3 regions of the Roseateles flavus genome follow, and region 3 is predicted to be linked to each of the others. Evidence: predicted binding sites of a transcription regulator. Region 3 holds the regulator's gene; each other region holds the start of a gene.
The links. The regulator FNR, encoded in region 3, switches genes on or off when oxygen is low (the NO sensors DNR and NnrR bind a similar motif). The targets are predictions, from matches to a motif close to TTGATNNNNATCAA.
Positions count from the first base shown of each region.

Region 1: ABDJ40_RS06845 (CehA/McbA family metallohydrolase) is a predicted target of FNR. The motif match lies at 2,787-2,800, and genes of this name have one in related genera.
Region 2: ABDJ40_RS14505 (acetyl-CoA hydrolase/transferase C-terminal domain-containing protein) is a predicted target of FNR. The motif match lies at 2,571-2,584, and genes of this name have one in related genera.

Region 1 covers NZ_JBDPZC010000002.1:248,023-253,706, forward strand. The annotation lists gene ABDJ40_RS06845 (CehA/McbA family metallohydrolase) at 127-2,565, opposite strand; gene ABDJ40_RS06850 (methyl-accepting chemotaxis protein) at 2,890-4,437, shown strand; gene ABDJ40_RS06855 (hypothetical protein) at 4,567-4,845, shown strand; gene ABDJ40_RS06860 (hypothetical protein) at 4,858-5,262, shown strand; gene ABDJ40_RS06865 (aminotransferase-like domain-containing protein) at 5,426-5,684, opposite strand, start outside.
Region 2 covers NZ_JBDPZC010000006.1:264,730-270,413, forward strand. The annotation lists gene ABDJ40_RS14490 (pseudouridine synthase) at 1-643, shown strand, start outside; gene miaA (tRNA (adenosine(37)-N6)-dimethylallyltransferase MiaA) at 655-1,581, shown strand; gene ABDJ40_RS14500 (GGDEF domain-containing protein) at 1,603-2,421, opposite strand; gene ABDJ40_RS14505 (acetyl-CoA hydrolase/transferase C-terminal domain-containing protein) at 2,637-4,772, shown strand; gene ABDJ40_RS14510 (SPFH domain-containing protein) at 4,860-5,684, shown strand, end outside.
Region 3 covers NZ_JBDPZC010000009.1:5,361-11,044, forward strand. The annotation lists gene ABDJ40_RS17900 (urease accessory protein UreH domain-containing protein) at 1-433, opposite strand, end outside; gene hemN (oxygen-independent coproporphyrinogen III oxidase) at 450-1,859, opposite strand; gene fnr (fumarate/nitrate reduction transcriptional regulator Fnr) at 2,038-2,775, shown strand; gene ABDJ40_RS17915 (hypothetical protein) at 2,912-3,199, opposite strand; gene ABDJ40_RS17920 (hypothetical protein) at 3,231-3,497, opposite strand; gene ccoG (cytochrome c oxidase accessory protein CcoG) at 3,507-4,970, opposite strand; gene ccoP (cytochrome-c oxidase, cbb3-type subunit III) at 4,998-5,684, opposite strand, start outside.

The DNA.
Region 1 (5,684 bases), on a different contig from region 3:
TGTAATCGCCGTGTAAGCCCGTCACCACGGGTCTTCCCCCCCCCTGCCCCGGTCCGGACCGCCGCCCTGATCTGCCGCAAGAACCCGCCTGCCAGGGCGGCAGGCGGGTTCTTGCGGCGGCTCTGATCAGGGGTAGCTCAAGGTCAGCGTGTAGCGCTGCGTGGTGCTGCTGCCCGAGTAGGAGACCACCTTGATGTAGACCGTCTGCGCGCTGCTGCCGTTCGTGTAGGTCACGCTCTCGCTGCTGCTGCTGCCCTCGGAGGCGACCAGCGTCGTGCCGCTTCCGTTGACGAGGTAGAGGTCGTAGTCGGTCGTGGAGGGGCCGACCATGTCCACGCGCAGCTTCTTGCCTGCGGCCAGGCTCAGCTTGAAGAAGTCCTTGTCGCTGCTGCTGCCCATGGTGCCGCTGAGGGTCGTCTGGCCGCTCACCACGTTGGCGCTGGCGATGGTGCCGTTGGACTCGGTCTCGTTGAGCGTGGCGCCGGCATTGCTGACGCTGAAACTCACGCTGGAGGAAGCCCCGACGTTGCCGGCAGCGTCATAGGCGCGCGCCACCAAGGTGTGGCTGCCGTTGCCGAGCGTCGTGGAGTCCAGCGCCAGGCTGTAGGGAGCGCTCGTGTCGCTGCCCTTGAGGTTGCCGTCCACCACGAAGTCCACCCGGCTCACGCCCACGTTGTCGCTCGCGGTGGCGGACAGCGTGAGCATGCCCGCCGTGCCGCTGACCGCTGCGCTGGCCGTCGGGGGCGTGGTGTCCGCGGTGCCACCGCCGGAGGTCTGGGTGACCCAGATGGGCGCGGACCACAGGATCTTGCCGTCGTCCTGCGTGACCTTGGCGTAGTAGAAGTGCTCGCCCACGGCTGGCGTGACGGTGGCCGTGGCGGTGCTGGCCAGCGTGCTGACCGTGCCGTTGCGCCTGGGCACGCCCTCGATGATCTGGACGCTGGCCACGCTGCGGCCCGCGCTGTTGGCGAAGCCCACGCTCAGCTGCAGCGGTCCGCTGTTGCTGAAGCGTTCGCCCATCAGATGGCCGTTGGCCTGCAGCACCAGCTGCGAGTTCTTGTCCATGGTGGCGAACACGCGGCGCGCCTTGAGCGCATCCAGCAAGGCCGTGCGGCCCAGGGTCGTGCCGTTGGGAATCAGCACACCGGTGCGGTTGGTGTAGGACTTGCCCCAGTTCGCGCAGTGGTTGTCCTGGTTGCTCGCCGGCGCGACATGAAAGCCCCGCTCCAGCAGCAGGTTGAAGGCATCCTCGTAGCTGCTGCGGCCGGTTTCGGTCTCGCTGGTGTTGCTGGAAAAGGCCGAGGTGTTGAGGATCTCGGCCAGCACCATGACCTCGTCGCCGTCGGCGCTGTAGGCCAGGGCCGTGCCGTTGATGGCGAACTGGCCGGAGGTCTCGGGATGGTTGAACTGGCCGATCAGGCCCTGGCTGCGCATCACCCCGTACAGCGCGGCGTAATCGCTCTTGGCAACGTAGCGGTCGCCGAAGAGCTCGTTGCTGCTGCTGTATTCCCAGGCAAGGAGCTCGTTGCTGTTGAAGATGTTGAGGTGGCCGCCATTGTTGATCACGCCCCACTCCATGCCGTACAGCGCCAGGAAGCCCGGATTGGCCGCATTGAAGCTGCTCGCGGCCGAGAGGCCGGCCTGGTAGCGGCTGCGCGCGGTGGCGGGGCTGGCAGAGGTATTGGTCCCGGAGGAGCCGTCGAAGTAGTGGTTGTGCTCCGAGGTCATCAGCACGTCCAGGCCCGCATTGCGGCCATAGGCAAAGGCATCGGTCGGGCCGTAGGCACCGGTCTGTGCAGGCTGGGACGAGGTGCAGTTGCCCAGCGCGCCGCCGCCGTCGGAGTCATTGGTCTGGCTGTGCAGATTGGCGTAGTAGACGGTGAAGGGCAAGGCGCCGGTCGCCGCGACCGACTGGATGCGTGCCCGCTGCGACTCACCCGCCTCCGGTGCGGTGCGCAGCGGCGCGAAGGCCGGCATCTGCGGGCCGGCCGGACGCCCGACCTGGAAGCCCCAGCGCTGCTGGACCTCATGACCCTGAGCCCGGGCCCAGAGCGCAGTGCGGCGGGCCTCGCCACTCGACGGCGCAGCCTGCGCCACCTCGCCAGGCACCGCGACGGCCGTCAGCCGCGCCTCGTAGCGACCTTCAGGCAAGACCTGACCCTGGGCATCCAGCCCATCCCAGGCCTGCACCAGCGTCAGGGGCCGACCGCCCCAGACCGCCTCGCCGACCAGCACGCGGCGCTGCTGCTGGCGCTCGTCCACCAGGGCGATCTGCCAGGCAAACACCTGCCCGGGCGCCATGCCCGGGTAGCTGAGGTTCACCGCCAGCTCGCGTGCCGCCTGACCGTTGGCCGTGCGGTACGGCAGGTAGAGGCTGGCATCGAATTCGTGGTGATCCGGAAACTTGGCGGCCGGATTGACCAGGCCCTGGGCCTCCTCCTGCTTCGCCGGAAGCGGCGTGCTGCCGCCCGGGGATTCGCCCGAGCACGCACTCAGCAGGGCGGCCGCGAGGGCCACCGGCCACAGGGCGGAGCCCCGGATTTGAGAGAGCAAAGGTTTGCGCATACGTTTGCGCGCGCAGGCGACCGCGGTCGCAGAGACGGATTTCATGGGAACCAGGCCTTCCGTTGTTGTCGTGGATGGGTGCAGGCGTCCTCGGCGCCGGCGGGCCGGACTGTGCGGGGAGCGCGCGCCGGGATCAATGAGGGTTTGCAGAGCCGGTGCATTCACCAATTCGTCAAGAAGTGGACGGCGTGCTGGCCCCGCCTTTCACGCGCCGCCCGCACTTGATCAAGCTCAAGTGGCGCCCCCCGGGTGCCCCCTAGGCTGTCGATTGGTCGGGATCGTGGGCCCGGCAGCAGGACGGCCTCGCGCCGATGGAGGTCCCCGATGCGATTGAATGAACCCGTGACCCAGCGAGAGCACCTGTTCCAGGACGAGCTGCTCGTCTCCACCACCGATGCCCAGGGCCGCATCACCCACTGCAACGCCGCCTTCTGCAGCGTCAGCGGCTACAGCTACCAGGAATTGATGGGCCAGCCGCACAACCTCGTGCGCCATCCCGACATGCCGGGGGAGGCCTTCAAGGACATGTGGTCCACCATCGGCCGCGGCCGCCCCTGGACGGGCATCGTCAAGAACCGGCGCAAGAATGGTGACCACTACTGGGTGCGCGCCAATGTGACGCCCATCCTGGAGCGCGGCAAGCCGGTGGGCTATATGTCGGTGCGCGAGGCGCCGACGCGCCAGGAGATCCAGGACGCCGAGCAGCTCTATGCCCGCCTGCGCGAGCAGCAGCGCAGCGGCATCCAGCGCATCCGCCTGCATGCCGGCCGGGTGCGGCGCACCGGGCTGCGTGACCTCCCCGCCCGCTGGCACCGGCTCAACATCACCCAGCGTCTGGTCGCGGGGCTGAGCGGCATCGGCCTGGGCGCCGCGGCCGCGAGCTGGCTGCTGCCCGGCTGGGGGGCCTGGGCGCCCGTGAGCGCGGCCCTGCTGGGCAGCGTTTGGCTGGTCATCTGGTTCCAGATCGACATCCAGCAGCGCCTGGACGATGCCGAGGAAGCCGCCAACCGCATCGCCAGCTGCAACCTGGTCGACCGGGTGGAGAACGTGCACCCGCATCCGGTGAGCGCCATCACCCGGGCGCTGAGCCAGATCCAGATCAATCTGCGCGCCGTGATCGGCGACGCCCGCGAAGAGGTGCTGGGCACCGTGCAGACCACGGCCGAGCTGGCGCGGGCCGGGCAGGACCTGTCGGACCGCACCGAGCACCAGGCCAGCGCCGTGCAGCGCTCGGCGGCCAGCATGGAGCAGATCGCCACCACGGTACGCCAGACGGCGGACACCGCCAGCCAGGTGGCGGCGCAATCGACCTCGGCCGCCGGCGCGGCCCAGCGCAGCGGGGAGGCCGTGGGGCGCGTCAACAGCGCGTTCACGGCCATCGAGGCCTCGTCCCGGCGTATCGGGGACATCGTGCAGGTCATCGAGGGCATCGCCTTCCAGACCAACATCCTGGCGCTCAATGCCGCCGTGGAGGCCGCCCGCGCGGGCGATTCGGGCCGCGGCTTCGCGGTGGTCGCCAGCGAGGTGCGCGCCCTGGCCCAGCGCAGCGCCACCGCGGCCAAAGAGGTGCGCCAGGTGATCCAGGCCTCGGTCGAGCAGGTCGCGCAGAGTGCCCGCGAGATGGACGAGGCCAACGAGACCATCCGCCGCACCGTCGGCGAGGTGGACCGCGTGGGCACCATGATGGCCGAGATCCGGCGCGCCACCACCGAGCAGTCCAGCGGCATTGCCGAGGTCAACACCGCGGTCACCACGCTGGACCGCATGACCCAGGAGAACTCCGCCATGGTCGAGCAGACCACCGCGGCGGTGGAAGCCCTGCTGCAGCGCTCGGAAACGCTCAAGCGTTCGCTGGAGGTGTTCAGGGCCTGAGCGCAGGCAGCCTGCGCGTCCCGGCGCCTTCTGACCGCACGCGGCTCGTCCTGGCATGGCGGCCACGCAGGCGCAGCGCTGGAGCATGGCGGCCGGACGCTTGAGCCGCCCGCCCGCACCGGGAGTTCCATGCAGACACGACGCGTCTTCACCCTGCTCTGGCGGGTCAATGCCCTGATCATCCTCGTGGTCGGACTCCTCGCGACCGCCCTCCTGGCAGCCGCCGGCTATCTGCTGCTCAAGGACGCAACGCGGACACGCCATGTGGACGACATAGCCCGCACGGCGCTGGGCGACGTCCGGGACAGCCGGGCGGAGCTCGGTGCCTTCGGCCCCATCCACGGCAGTCCGCTGCTACGCGCGCGCCTGACCGTGCCGCAGACCTATGCGCTGGGCTCGGGCTCCTAGGAAGCCGGCTCCGTGCCGAACTATGTCTATGTCGACCCATCCCGGCGCTCGGCCCACTGGCTGCTCCCGTCAATGGACAGCGTCATCCTCAGTTCCGAAGCGCTGCCTTCCAGTGAATACGGGAGCAAGACGCGGGAGGCCGTCGCCTATGTCCATGCCACCGTCAGCGTCGACAGCAGCGGCGACGAGCGGCTCTCGGCCTCGGACGCCCAGCAGATCGCGGTGTCGGCGCCGGACGGCAAGGGCTACCGCCTGCTTGCCGACAAGGCAGACCGGCTCCTGGATGCCCGACTCCTGGATGGCGGCCGGCTGTTCATCCTGTATGCCAAGGGCAAGAAGCTGACGGCCATCGAGCTGCATGCACGCGATCTCTCGTCGCCGCTGGTCAGCTACGAGCTGCCGGCCTCGATCAAGTAGCGGGCTGCCCAGGCCTTCGATGGCAAGACCTGACCCTGCGCAGGGGCCCTGGCCGGCGATGCCCACGGCCGGTCGCAGCGGACACTGCGCGGCGCCTGCCGCTTCAGCGCTTGCCGGCAGCGTCCAGGGTCAGGGACGCCTCGCTGCCCCTTGGGGTGCCGGCTCAGGCCCGCCGCAGCAGCTCGCAGGCCAGCTGTCCCACCCGCGCCAGCGCCTGCGGGTGGCGATCCGTCCAGTCGGCGCCGACGCCGATGCGCACGCAGTTCTTGAAGCGCTCGTGGGCACTGAACAGCCGCCCCGGCGCGACCAGGATGCCCTCGGCCTGGGCGGCCTCGAACAGCGCCTGCGCGTCCAGGCCCCGCGGCAGCTCCACCCACAGCAGGAAGCCGCCGGGCGGGTCGCTCACCCGCGTGCCGGGCGGG
Region 2 (5,684 bases), on a different contig from region 3:
CGAGCGCGTGGGCCCCGACGCCCGCATCGAAGTCGATCCCGCCGCCCGGCAGCAGCAGGCCCAGCGGGTCACCATCCTGCTGCACAAGCCCATCGGCTATGTGTCCGGCCAGGCCGAGGACGGCTACGAGCCCGCCTCCGTGCTGATCAAGAGCGACACCCACTGGAAGGACGACCCCGCCGGCATCAAGTACCACGTGGGCCACAGCCGCTTCCTGGCGCCTGCGGGCCGCCTGGACATCGACTCCACCGGCCTGCTGGTGCTGACCCAGGACGGCCGCATCGCCAAGCAGCTGATCGGCGACGACTCCTCGATCGAGAAGGAGTACCTGGTGCGCGTGGAGTACGTCGGCATCAATGGCGTGAAGAACGAGTCCGGCCAGCTGGACGAGCAAGGCCTGGCCCTGCTCAACCATGGCCTGATGCTGGACGACGTCGAGCTCAAGCCCGCCAAGGTCAGCTGGGCCAACGAGGACCAGCTGCGCTTCGTGCTGCGCGAGGGCCGCAAGCGCCAGATCCGCCGCATGTGCGAGCTGGTGGGCCTCAAGGTGACGGCGCTCAAGCGCGTGCGCATCGGCCGCATCCCGCTGGGCCACCTGCCCGCCGGCCAGTGGCGCTTCCTGGCGCCCTGGGAAAAGTTCTGACGCGGGCGGCCATGCAGTTCAAGCCTGTGTGCCTGGCCGGCCCCACCGGCACTGGCAAGACCGCCTGTGCGCTGAAGGTGGCGGAGTACCTGCCCATCGAGATCATCAGCGTGGACTCGGCGCTGGTCTACCGCGGCATGGACATCGGCACAGCCAAGCCCTCGGCCGCCGAGATGGCGGCGGTGCCGCACCACCTGATCGACATCATCGACCCGCTGGAGGCCTACTCCGCCGCCGAGTTCGCCCGCAATGCGCAGCAGCTGGCCGCCGAGATCCTCGCGCGCGGCCGCCTGCCCCTGCTGGTGGGCGGCACCATGCTCTATTTCAAGGCCCTGTTCGACGGCCTCTCGCCCCTGCCCCAGGCCGACGAGGCCGTGCGCCGCGAGATCGACGCCCGCGCCGCCGAGCAGGGCTGGCCGGCCCTGCATGAGGAGCTGGCCCGCATCGACCCGCCCACTGCGGCGCGGCTCGCGCCCAACGACGCCCAGCGCATCCAGCGCGCCCTGGAGGTCTGGCAGCTCAGCGGGCAGACGATGTCCGAGCTCCATGCCCAGCAGGAACGCAGCCCCGGCGTGGACTGGCCGCTGATCTCCCTGGAAACCGAGGACCGCGCCTGGCTGCACAAGCGCCTGGGCCAGCGCTTTGCACAGATGCTGGACCAGGGCCTGGTGGACGAGGTGCGGGCCCTGCGCGGGCGCGGCGACCTGCACCTGGGCCTGCCCTCCATGCGCTGCGTGGGCTACCGCCAGACCTGGGAGGCGCTGGATGCCGACCGCTTCGGCGACCTTCAGGAGCGTGGCGCCGCGGCCACCCGCCAGCTGGCCAAGCGCCAGATCACCTGGCTGCGCTCCATGCCCCGGCGCATCGTGCTGGACTGCCAGTCTCCACAGGCGCCGCTGCACCTCATGGCGCAGCTGCAGCGCCTGCTGGGGGCCTGAGACGGCCCTGCGCTGCCGGGCTCAGTGGGCGTAGCTGGAATGACCGGGCTGCAGGCCCAGCTTGGCGCGCACGCAGTTGCGGCCCGCGGCCTTGGCGCTGTAGAGCGCTTCGTCGGCGTCGTGGATCAGGTGATCCAGGGTCAGGTGCTCATACTGCAGCGAGGCCACGCCGAGGCTGACGCTCACCGGCACGTCGCGCTCTTCCCAGCTGAAGTCCAGCTGCTCCACGCGCTCGCGGATGCGCTCGGCCACGTCCAGCGCGCCCAGCGGATCCGTATGGGGCAGGAAGACGGCGAACTCCTCGCCGCCGAAGCGGGCCAGGACATCGGCCTGGCGCAGGGTCTCGCCGCTGACGCGGGCGATCTCGCGCAGCAGGCGGTCGCCGCAGAGATGGCCGTGGGTGTCATTGACGCGCTTGAAGTGGTCCACGTCCATCAGCAGCATGGCGCAGTCCATGTTGTAGCGCTTGGCGCGCGACCATTCGCGGTCGACCAGCTGCAGGAAATGCCGGCGGTTGAAGGCGCTGGTGAGCGGATCCAGCGTGGCATGGTGGCTCACCCGTTGCCGGGTCTGGTCCTGGAACTGCACCAGGCGCAGGAAGAGGTAGCCGAACACCCCCGTGATCAGCAGGGCACAGGCCGAGGCGCACAGCGTGGCCACCAGGCGGTCGCCGCGCCCCATCAGCGTGATCAGCAGCTGGGACAGGCCCAGGGCCATCAGCCAGACCGTGCCGCACAGCAGGATGAGGCCCGCCCACAGCCCGCGGCGGGTCACGAAATGCCCGAACCAGGGCAACCAGGCGGGGGCATCGTGTTCGAGGTCTGGCGACGGCGTGGACATGAACGGATCGGCGGGCGGAGCGCGGGAAGTGGCAGGGGACGACTGCAGCCGATATTGCAGCACACTCCGCGCCCCTCCAGACGGGAAGCACCACGATCAAGGGGCCTCGGCAATTCCCCCTTGCGCGATGCGGTCTCCGGCGTCATGGCTTGCCAAATGTCAAGCCGCACACCCCGGGCCGAGGTGACACTCAAGACAAACAGAGGAGCTCCGCCATGACGTCCACCCCACCCCTGCCCCACGCAGGCACAGCCGACCCCATCCAGGACCTGGAGCGGGCGGTCGACCTCATCCTCGCTCGGGTGCCCGGCGACCTCGTCATGGCCATCCCGCTGGGGCTGGGCAAGCCCAATCCCCTGGTCAACACGCTGTACCGCCGCGTGAGCCGCATGCCCGAGCGCCGGCTGAAGATCTTCACCGCCCTGTCCCTCGAGAAGCCCGTGGGCAAGAGCGAACTGGAGCAGCAGTTCCTCGCGCCGCTGGTCGAGCGCGTCTTCGCCGACTACCCGGACCTGGACTATGTGAAGGACCACCGCGCCCAGACCCTGCCGCTGAACATCGAGGTCCACGAGTTCTTCCTGAAGACTGGTGACTACCTCGGCAACCCGCTGGCGCAGCAGGGCTTCGTCTGCACCAACTACAGCTTCGTGGTGCGGGACATGATGAGCCACGGCGTCAACCTCATCCTGCAGGCGGTGGCCTGCCGTGAGGACGCAAACGGGCGCCAGCTGTCCCTCTCCTGCAATCCCGACCTCAGCCTGGACCTGATCGAGCGCCTCGCCGCCCAGGGCCGCAAGCCGCTGACGGTGCTGATGATCAACCGCCAGCTGCCCTTCATGACCGGCCCCGCGGTAGTGCCACCGGGCCTCGTGGACCTGGTGGTCGAGACGCCCGAGACCTCCCACCAGCTCTTCGCCCCGCCCAATGCCGCCATCGGGTGGGCCGACTACGCCATCGGCCTGCATGCCGCCAGCCTCGTCAAGGACGGGGGCACGCTGCAGATCGGCATCGGCTCGCTGGGCGATGCCATCGCGCAGGCCCTGATCGTGCGCCAGACACGGCCCGAGGCCTTCCGCCAGATGCTGGCCGGGCTGACGCTGGAGGGCACGGCCGCACGCGAGCTGGCGCCCTTCGAGCAGGGGCTCTATGGCTGCTCGGAGATGTTCGTCAACGGCCTGCTGCAGCTGATCCGCGCGGGCATCGTGAAGCGCCGCGTCTACCAGGACGAGGCCCTGCAGACCCTGGCGCTGGAGGGCGCGCTCAGCGAGGCGCCCAGCATCGGCACCCTGCTCGCCCTGCAGGCGATGGGCGCCCTGCGCCTGCCCCTGGACGCTGCCGCGCTGCATCACTGGCAGGCCCAGGGCCTGCTGAGCGAAACGTTGACCCTTGACGCAGCGCGGGCCCTGCCCGCCGAGCTCGCCAGCAGCCAGTCCCTGCAGGCCTGGAGCGAGGTGCTGGGCCCGAGATGGCGTCAGGCGGCCCTGCTGCACGGCGGCTTCTTCCTGGGGCCGCGGGATTTCTACCAGACCCTGCGCGAGCTGGACGAGCCGCTGCGCGAGCAGATCGCCATGACCCGCATCGGCTACATCAACGAGCTCTACGGCGATGCCCTGGGCAGCGAACGCCTCAAGCGCCTGCAGCGCCGCGATGCGCGCTTCATGAACACCACCATGAAGATGACGCTGCTGGGTGCGGCGGGCTCGGACGCACTGGAATCGGGCCAGGTGGTCTCGGGCGTGGGCGGCCAGTACAACTTCGTGGCCATGGGCCACGCGCTGCCGGACGCCCGCTCCGTCCTGATGCTGCGCGCCACGCACGACAACCACCACGGCCTCACCAGCTCCATCGTCTGGAACTACGGCAACGTGACCATTCCGCGCCATCTGCGGGACCTCGTCATCACCGAGTACGGCGTGGCCGACCTGCGCGGCAGGACGGACACCGAGGTCGTGCAGGCCCTGATCCGCATTGCCGACTCGCGCTTCCAGGACGAGCTGGTGCGCGAGGCCCAGGCCCACGGCAAGCTCGCCGCGGACTGGCAGCTGCCCGACACCTGGCGCTGCAACCGCCCCGAAACCCTGCGCGAGCTGCTGCGCCCCTGGCGCAACGAGGGTCTGCTGCCGGACTTCCCCTTCGGCACCGACCTCACGGAGGACGAACTCAAGATCGTCCGCGCCCTGAAGAAGCTCAAGCACGCCAGCACGCATCCCGTCGAGCTGGTCAGCCTCGTCCTGCGCAGCCTGCAGGGCCTGCCCGAGGTGCCCGAGGCCTACCTGGAGCGCCTGGGTCTGGACCAGGCCCACAGCTTCAAGCAGCTCTTCCTCAAGCGCCTGTTCGCCGCCAACCTCTGAAAGCGGGGGCGGACGCTCAGGAAGGGCTTGCCAAGACGGTAAATCTGGAATTAAAGTGATATCACATTAATTCACCGGAGGGCCTCCATGAGCACCGTCGCTTCGATCCCGCTGCAAGCCCGCACCACTGAGCGCCCGGCGCGCGCCGCCAACGGCTACCTGGCCCTGCTGGGCATGCTGGCGCTGTGGGCGCTGGCCGCCTTCATGGCCGCTGGGGCGCACCACCTGATCGGGGCGGTGCTGAGCATGGTCCTGTCCGGCCTGGTCGGTGCGGGCTTGTACATGCAGCAGCCCAACGAAGGGCGGGTGATGACGCTCTTCGGCCGCTACATCGGCACCGACCGCGAGGCCGGCCTGCGCTGGGCCAATCCCTTCGCCGGCAAGCAGCGGATCTCGCTGCGCTCGCGCAACCTCATCTCGCCCACACTGAAGGTCAATGACAAGCGCGGCAATCCCATCGAGATCAGCGCCGCCGTCGTCTGGCGGGTGAGCGACACGGCCCAGGCCCTCTTCGACGTCGACAGCTACGAGACCTATGTGCAGATCCAGGCCGAGGCCGCTCTGCGCCACACGGCCAATCTCTACGCCTATGACGACGGCGAGGACCTGCAGCCGGGAGAGACCACGCTGCGCGCCGGTCAGGACGAAGTGGCCGCGGCCATGAAGGCCGAGCTCCAGGAGCGCTTCGCCGCGGCGGGCGTGGAGGTGCTGGACGCCAAGCTCACGCACCTGGCCTACGCCCCCGAGATCGCCCAGGTGATGCTGCGCCGCCAGCAGGCCGAGGCCATCATCAGCGCCCGCCAGCGCATCGTGCATGGCGCTGTGAGCATGGTGGAGTCGGCGCTGAAGGGCCTGTCCGAGCGTGAGATCGTGGTGCTGGACGACGAGCGCAAGGCCGCCATGGTGTCCAAC
Region 3 (5,684 bases):
CCAGTCCCGCCAGCACGGCACGCCAGCGCGGACGCTGCGGCGCGCTCAAAGAAGGACCTCCTGCCGCCAGCGCCGCAAGCGGGATGGCAGCGTCGCGGCTGCCTTCGCGGCCCAGGGCCGACAGCCAGGCCGGTTGCCGAGCCTTCCACAGCAGGTAGATCCCGAGCGCCAGGGCGCCCAGGTGCAGCAGCAGCCAAAGGGGCCGCAGCAGGGCCACCGTCTGCCCCCAGCGCGCCATCAGCGACACACTGGACGCCGCCACCGCACCGGCCGCACCATAGCTGAGCAGGCGACCCAGCTGGAAGCCGAGATGCGCGGCCGTGCGCGGCGATCCCTGGCTCAGTGCGGCACAGGGCGCGCCGCACATCACGGCACAGTGCGGGGTGCCGGCCAAGCCCATCAGCAGGGCTGAACCGACGAGGGCTGCTTCCATGGGGAGGACTGTAGCCTCAGATGATGCGCGAGAACTGCGCGCGGGTGCGGTCGGCCTGCAGGTAGCGGTCGAAGACCATGGCCACTGCACGCACGAAGTACCAGCCCAGCGGTGTCACCTGGATGGCCTCGGGCTCCACCACGACCAGGCCGGTCTCCTGCATGGACAGCAGCTGCTCCAGCTCGGCACGGAAGTACTCGCGCACCTTGATCAGGTGGGCCAGCTCGATGGACTCGAACTCCACCCGCCCCTGGCACATCAGCGCCATGATCATGGCCCGGCGGACCAGATCGTCGCGGCTCAGGGCCAGACCGCGCTGGATGGGCAGCTGGCCCTGGCGGATGGCGTCGTAGTACTCGGGCAGGGTCTTGGCATTCTGGCTGTAAGTGGCGCCCACGCGGCCGATGGCCGAGACGCCCAGGCCGATCAGGTCGCAGTCCGGCTGCGTGCTGTAGCCCTGGAAATTGCGGTGCAGGCGGCCCTGGCGCTTGGCCACGGCCAGCGAATCATTGGGCAGCGCGAAGTGGTCCATGCCGATGTAGGCATAGCCATGGCCCACGAAACCGCTCAGGGCGGTAGACAACATGGTCAGCTTGGACGCGGCCACCGGCAGCTGGCTGGCGTCGATGCGGCGCTGCGGCTTGAAGCGCGTGGGCAGGTGAGCGTAGCCGTACAGCGCGATGCGGTCCGGACGCAGCGTCGCGACCTGCTGGATGGTGCGCTGGAAGCTCTCCGGCGTCTGCTGCGGCAGCCCATAGATCAGGTCCACGTTGGTGGACTCGAAGCCCAGGGCGCGGGCCTGCTGCATCAGGCTCTCGACCATCTCGTAGCTCTGCACGCGATGAACGGCCTTCTGCACTTCCGGGTCGAAGTCCTGGACGCCGAAGCTCAGGCGGTTGAAGCCCAGCTGGCGCAGGTGCTTCAGGCGGGCTTCGGTGACGGTGCGCGGATCGACCTCGATGGACACCTCGGCGCCCGGCGCAAGCTTGAAGCGCTGCTTGATGGCGTCCATCAGCCCGGTCAGCTCGTCGTCGTTGAGGAAGGTCGGGGAGCCGCCGCCGAAATGCAGCTGGGAAATGGACTGCGGCCGGCGCAGCTCGGCCACCGTCAGGTCCATTTCCTGGACCAGCACTGCCAGGTACTCCGCCGCGCGCTCATGGTGCTTGGTGATGACCTTGTTGCAGGCGCAGTAGTAGCAGACCGACTCGCAGAAGGGGATGTGGATATACAGGGAAAGGGGCGCGCCTCCGCCCACCACACCGCCGTCGGCCCGCTGGTTCAGGGCCTGCTTGTACTGCTCGACAGTGAAGGCCTCGACGAATCGGTCGGCCGTCGGGTAGGACGTGTAGCGCGGACCGGACACATCGAAGCGGCGCAACACATCCTCGGTGATGCCCGGCAGGGCGGCAGTATTGATGGTTTCCATGCCGCCACTGTGCCAAGCCTGCACAAGCACTGATTGACCTGTGTCAAGTTTGATCAACTGGCGCGGGTAAACAATGGCTACAGCCTTGAGGAGCGTCAGGGCCGTCCTTTGCCCTGCAGCAGAAACGGCCATTGACATCTCCTCGCCGCCCCGGCAGTCCCAGCCCATAATGAGCCCTATGAATACCCAGACCCCGATCAAGATCGAGCCCTTCAAGGTCGCCTGCTCCAGCTGCAATCTGCGCGAGCTGTGCCTGCCCGTCGGGTTGTCAGAGTCGGACCTGAACCAGCTGGACAGCCTCGTGGCCACGCGCCGCAACGTCTCCCGCGGGGACACCCTGTTCCGCACCGGCGATGCCTTCCAGTCGCTGTACGCGGTCCGCACGGGCTTCTTCAAGACCTGCGTGTCTTCGGAGGACGGCCGTGACCAGGTCACCGGTTTCCAGATGGCCGGTGAGCTGCTGGGCCTGGACGGCATCAGCAATGATCGCCATTCCTGCGACGCCGTCGCCCTGGAAGACAGCCAGGTCTGCGTGATTCCCTACAGCCAGCTCGAGGAACTCTCCCGCGAGTTCACCGACCTGCAGCACCAGTTCCACAAGATCATGAGCCGCGAGATCGTGCGCGATCACGGCGTGATGCTGCTGCTGGGCTCCATGCGCGCCGAGGAACGCCTGGCCGCCTTCCTGCTGAACCTCACCCAGCGCCTGCAGGCCCGCGGCTTCTCCGCCTCGGCCCTGGTGCTGCGCATGACGCGCGAAGAGATCGGCAGCTATCTGGGTCTCAAGCTGGAAACGGTGAGCCGCACCTTCTCGAAGTTCCAGGACGAAGGTCTGCTGGAGGTCAAGCAACGCCAGATCCGCATCCTGAACCAGGACGGCCTGCAGAAGCTGGTGAACACCGCGCACTGCACCTGAGCGCACTTCACCTGAGCGGCCCCGTGCCTGCTCGATGATGGCAAAGCCCGCTGCGTAGCGGGCTTTTTGCTTGCAGTGCGGCCAGAGGCGCCGGACGGCGGACGGTCAGCGCCTGCGCAAAGGCAAGACCTGACCCTCAGTGCGGCCAGCGCCGCGGCTGGCCAGGTGCCGACTCGGCGGGCAGGGTCGCCAGCAGCATGGTCACGGCCGAGGCCAGGCTGATCAGCAGCCAGAAGGCCAGGAAGCTCAAGGTGTAGATGGCTTCGCGGCTCAGTTGCACCGGCGACAGACCGAACCAGCTGAGGTCCATGGGATCGACCAGCGCGAACACCAGTGCCTCGGTCACGCCGGCCATCACAAAGGCCGGCCAGAGGATGTGCATGGCCCATCGCGCCGGGCCCGGCTTTTCACCAATCAGTCCCATCCCGGTCTCCTCCACGATGGACTGCGAGGACTTACTTGCCGCTCGCAGGGCCGCCGGTGGCGGCATGGTTGCGGGCCGCGATGGCGGGCGCCAGTGCGGCGGACTGGGGGCCGTCCGCGGCGCTGTCGGCGGAGAGACGCTGCTGGGTCTCGATCACCGGATCGGGATGCTTGAGGGCCACGCCCAGGGTCACGAAGCTGGCCAGCACCACGGTGGCGGGCCCGCCCACCACCAGCCACATCATGCGCTCACGCCACCAGGCGCGCGGTGCGGTCGAAGGAGATTGAATGTCAGCCATGTTTCGCTCCTAGCGGGGAACCACAAAGGTGGATTTCTCGACCAGCTGGCTTGGCACCTCGCTGGCCCTGGCATCGCGAACGATGCGGAAATGGATCTCATGGGCGCCACCGCCCGCCGATTGTGCCGTCTGCGGTGGCAGGCGCAGCGCGACGGACACCCAGCGCGCCTCGGCCGGCCCCACGCTCATGTGCAGGGGCTGCACCAGGGCCAGGCCCTGCAGGCCTTCGGCGGTGACGGTGTAGGCCTGCGTCTCCTCGGTCGCATTCATGACCTGCAGGCGGTAGACGTTCTCGATGTAGCCATCGTCCACCAGGCGGGCCAGCGAGGCGCGGTCCCGCACCACATCGACCTTGAAGGGCGTGCGGGTCAGCATGTGCCAGAACAGGGCCACGCAGATCAGCACCAGAATGCTCGAATAGATCAGCACGCGGGGGCGGAACATGCGGCGGATCAGCTGCGCGCGGCTGAGGTGCTCGCTGAGGCCGTTCTGCGTGTCGTAGCGGACGAGGCCGCGCGGGTAGCCCATCTTGTCCATCACGCCGTTGCAGACGTCGATGCAGGCCGCGCAGCCGATGCACTCGTACTGCAGGCCGTTGCGGATGTCGATGCCTGTGGGGCAGACGTGCACGCACAGATTGCAGTCGATGCAGGACCCGAGACCCGCGGCCTTGATGTCGATCTTGCGCCCGCGCGAGCCACGCGGCTCGCCGCGCTCGGCGTCGTAGCTGATGATCAGCGTGTCCTTGTCGAACATCGCGCTCTGGAATCGCGCGTACGGACACATGTACTTGCAGACCTGCTCGCGCATGTGACCGGCGAACAGGTAGGTGGCAAAGCCATAGAAGAGCACCCAGAACAGCTCCCACGGCCCGAGTCCCAGGGCCGCCACCTCGGCCCCGAGGACCTTGACGGGCGTGAAGTAGCCAACGAAGGTGAAGCCGGTCCAGACCGCGAGCGCAATCCAGGCCAGTTGCTTGCCGCCCTTGCGGCCGAGCTTGTTCAGGGACCAGGGCGCGGCGTCCAGCTTCATGCGGGCGGCGCGGTCACCTTCGAACTTGCGCTCGATCCACATGAAGATCTCGGTGTAGACCGTCTGCGGGCAGGCATAGCCACACCACAGTCGACCGGCGACTGCGGTGAAGAGAAAGAGCGCATACGCCGAGATCAGCAGCAGCGCCGTGAGGTAGATGAAGTCCTGCGGATACAGGACGAGGCCGAAGATGTAGAAACGGCGCGCGCCCAGGTCGAACAGGACGGCCTGGCGTGCGTTCCACTCCAGCCAGGGCAGCCCGTAGAACAGGAGCTGCGTGAACCAGACCAGGGCCCAGCGCCAGCGGATGAACCATCCGCTGACGGCCTTGGGGTAGATCTTCTTCTGAGCCTGGTAGAGCGACACCATCTCGCGGGCGGCATCCTCGCCCGGCAGGGCGGGGGACGAAGCATTCGAGGGGGTATCGCTGCTACTGCTCATGGGGATCAATCCTGGATGCGACGGAACTTACTTGGCGGCGACGGCGGTGCCCTGCGACAGGCTCCACACATAGGCACCCAGCACATGGACCTGCTCGGCGCTCAGGCGCGAAGCGTGGGCGGGCATGACGTTGTTCTTGCCGTTGTTGATCATGGCAATGACAGCGTCCTCGCCCCAGCCGTGCAGCCAGATCTTGTCCGTCAGGTTGGGCGCGCCAATGGCCTGGTTGCCCTTGCCGTCCGGACCGTGGCAGGCCGCGCAGGCGCCGAACTTGGCCTTGCCCAGCTGGGCAGCGATCGAGTTGTGCGGGCTGCCGGAGAGGCTCAGCACGTAGTTCGCCACGTTCTTGACGTCCTCCGGGCCACCGACAGCCGCGGCCATCGGGGGCATCACGCCATTGCGACCGCCGCTGATGGTCTGCACGATGGTCTCGTGCGCGCCGCCGTACAGCCAGTCGTTGTCGGTCAGGTTCGGGAAGCCCTTGGAACCCTTGGCGTCGGAGCCGTGGCAGCCAGCGCAGTTGTTGGCGAACAGGCGCTCGCCGATGGCCATGGCCGACGGATCCTTGGACAGGGCCGCGGCATCCATGGCCTTGTACTTGGCATAGACGCCTTCCAGGGCCGCGCGGGCCTTGGCCTGCTCGGCCTCGTACTGACCCACGCTGGTCCACTTCAGGCTGCCTTCGCTGCTGCCCAGGCCCGGGTACATGGCCAG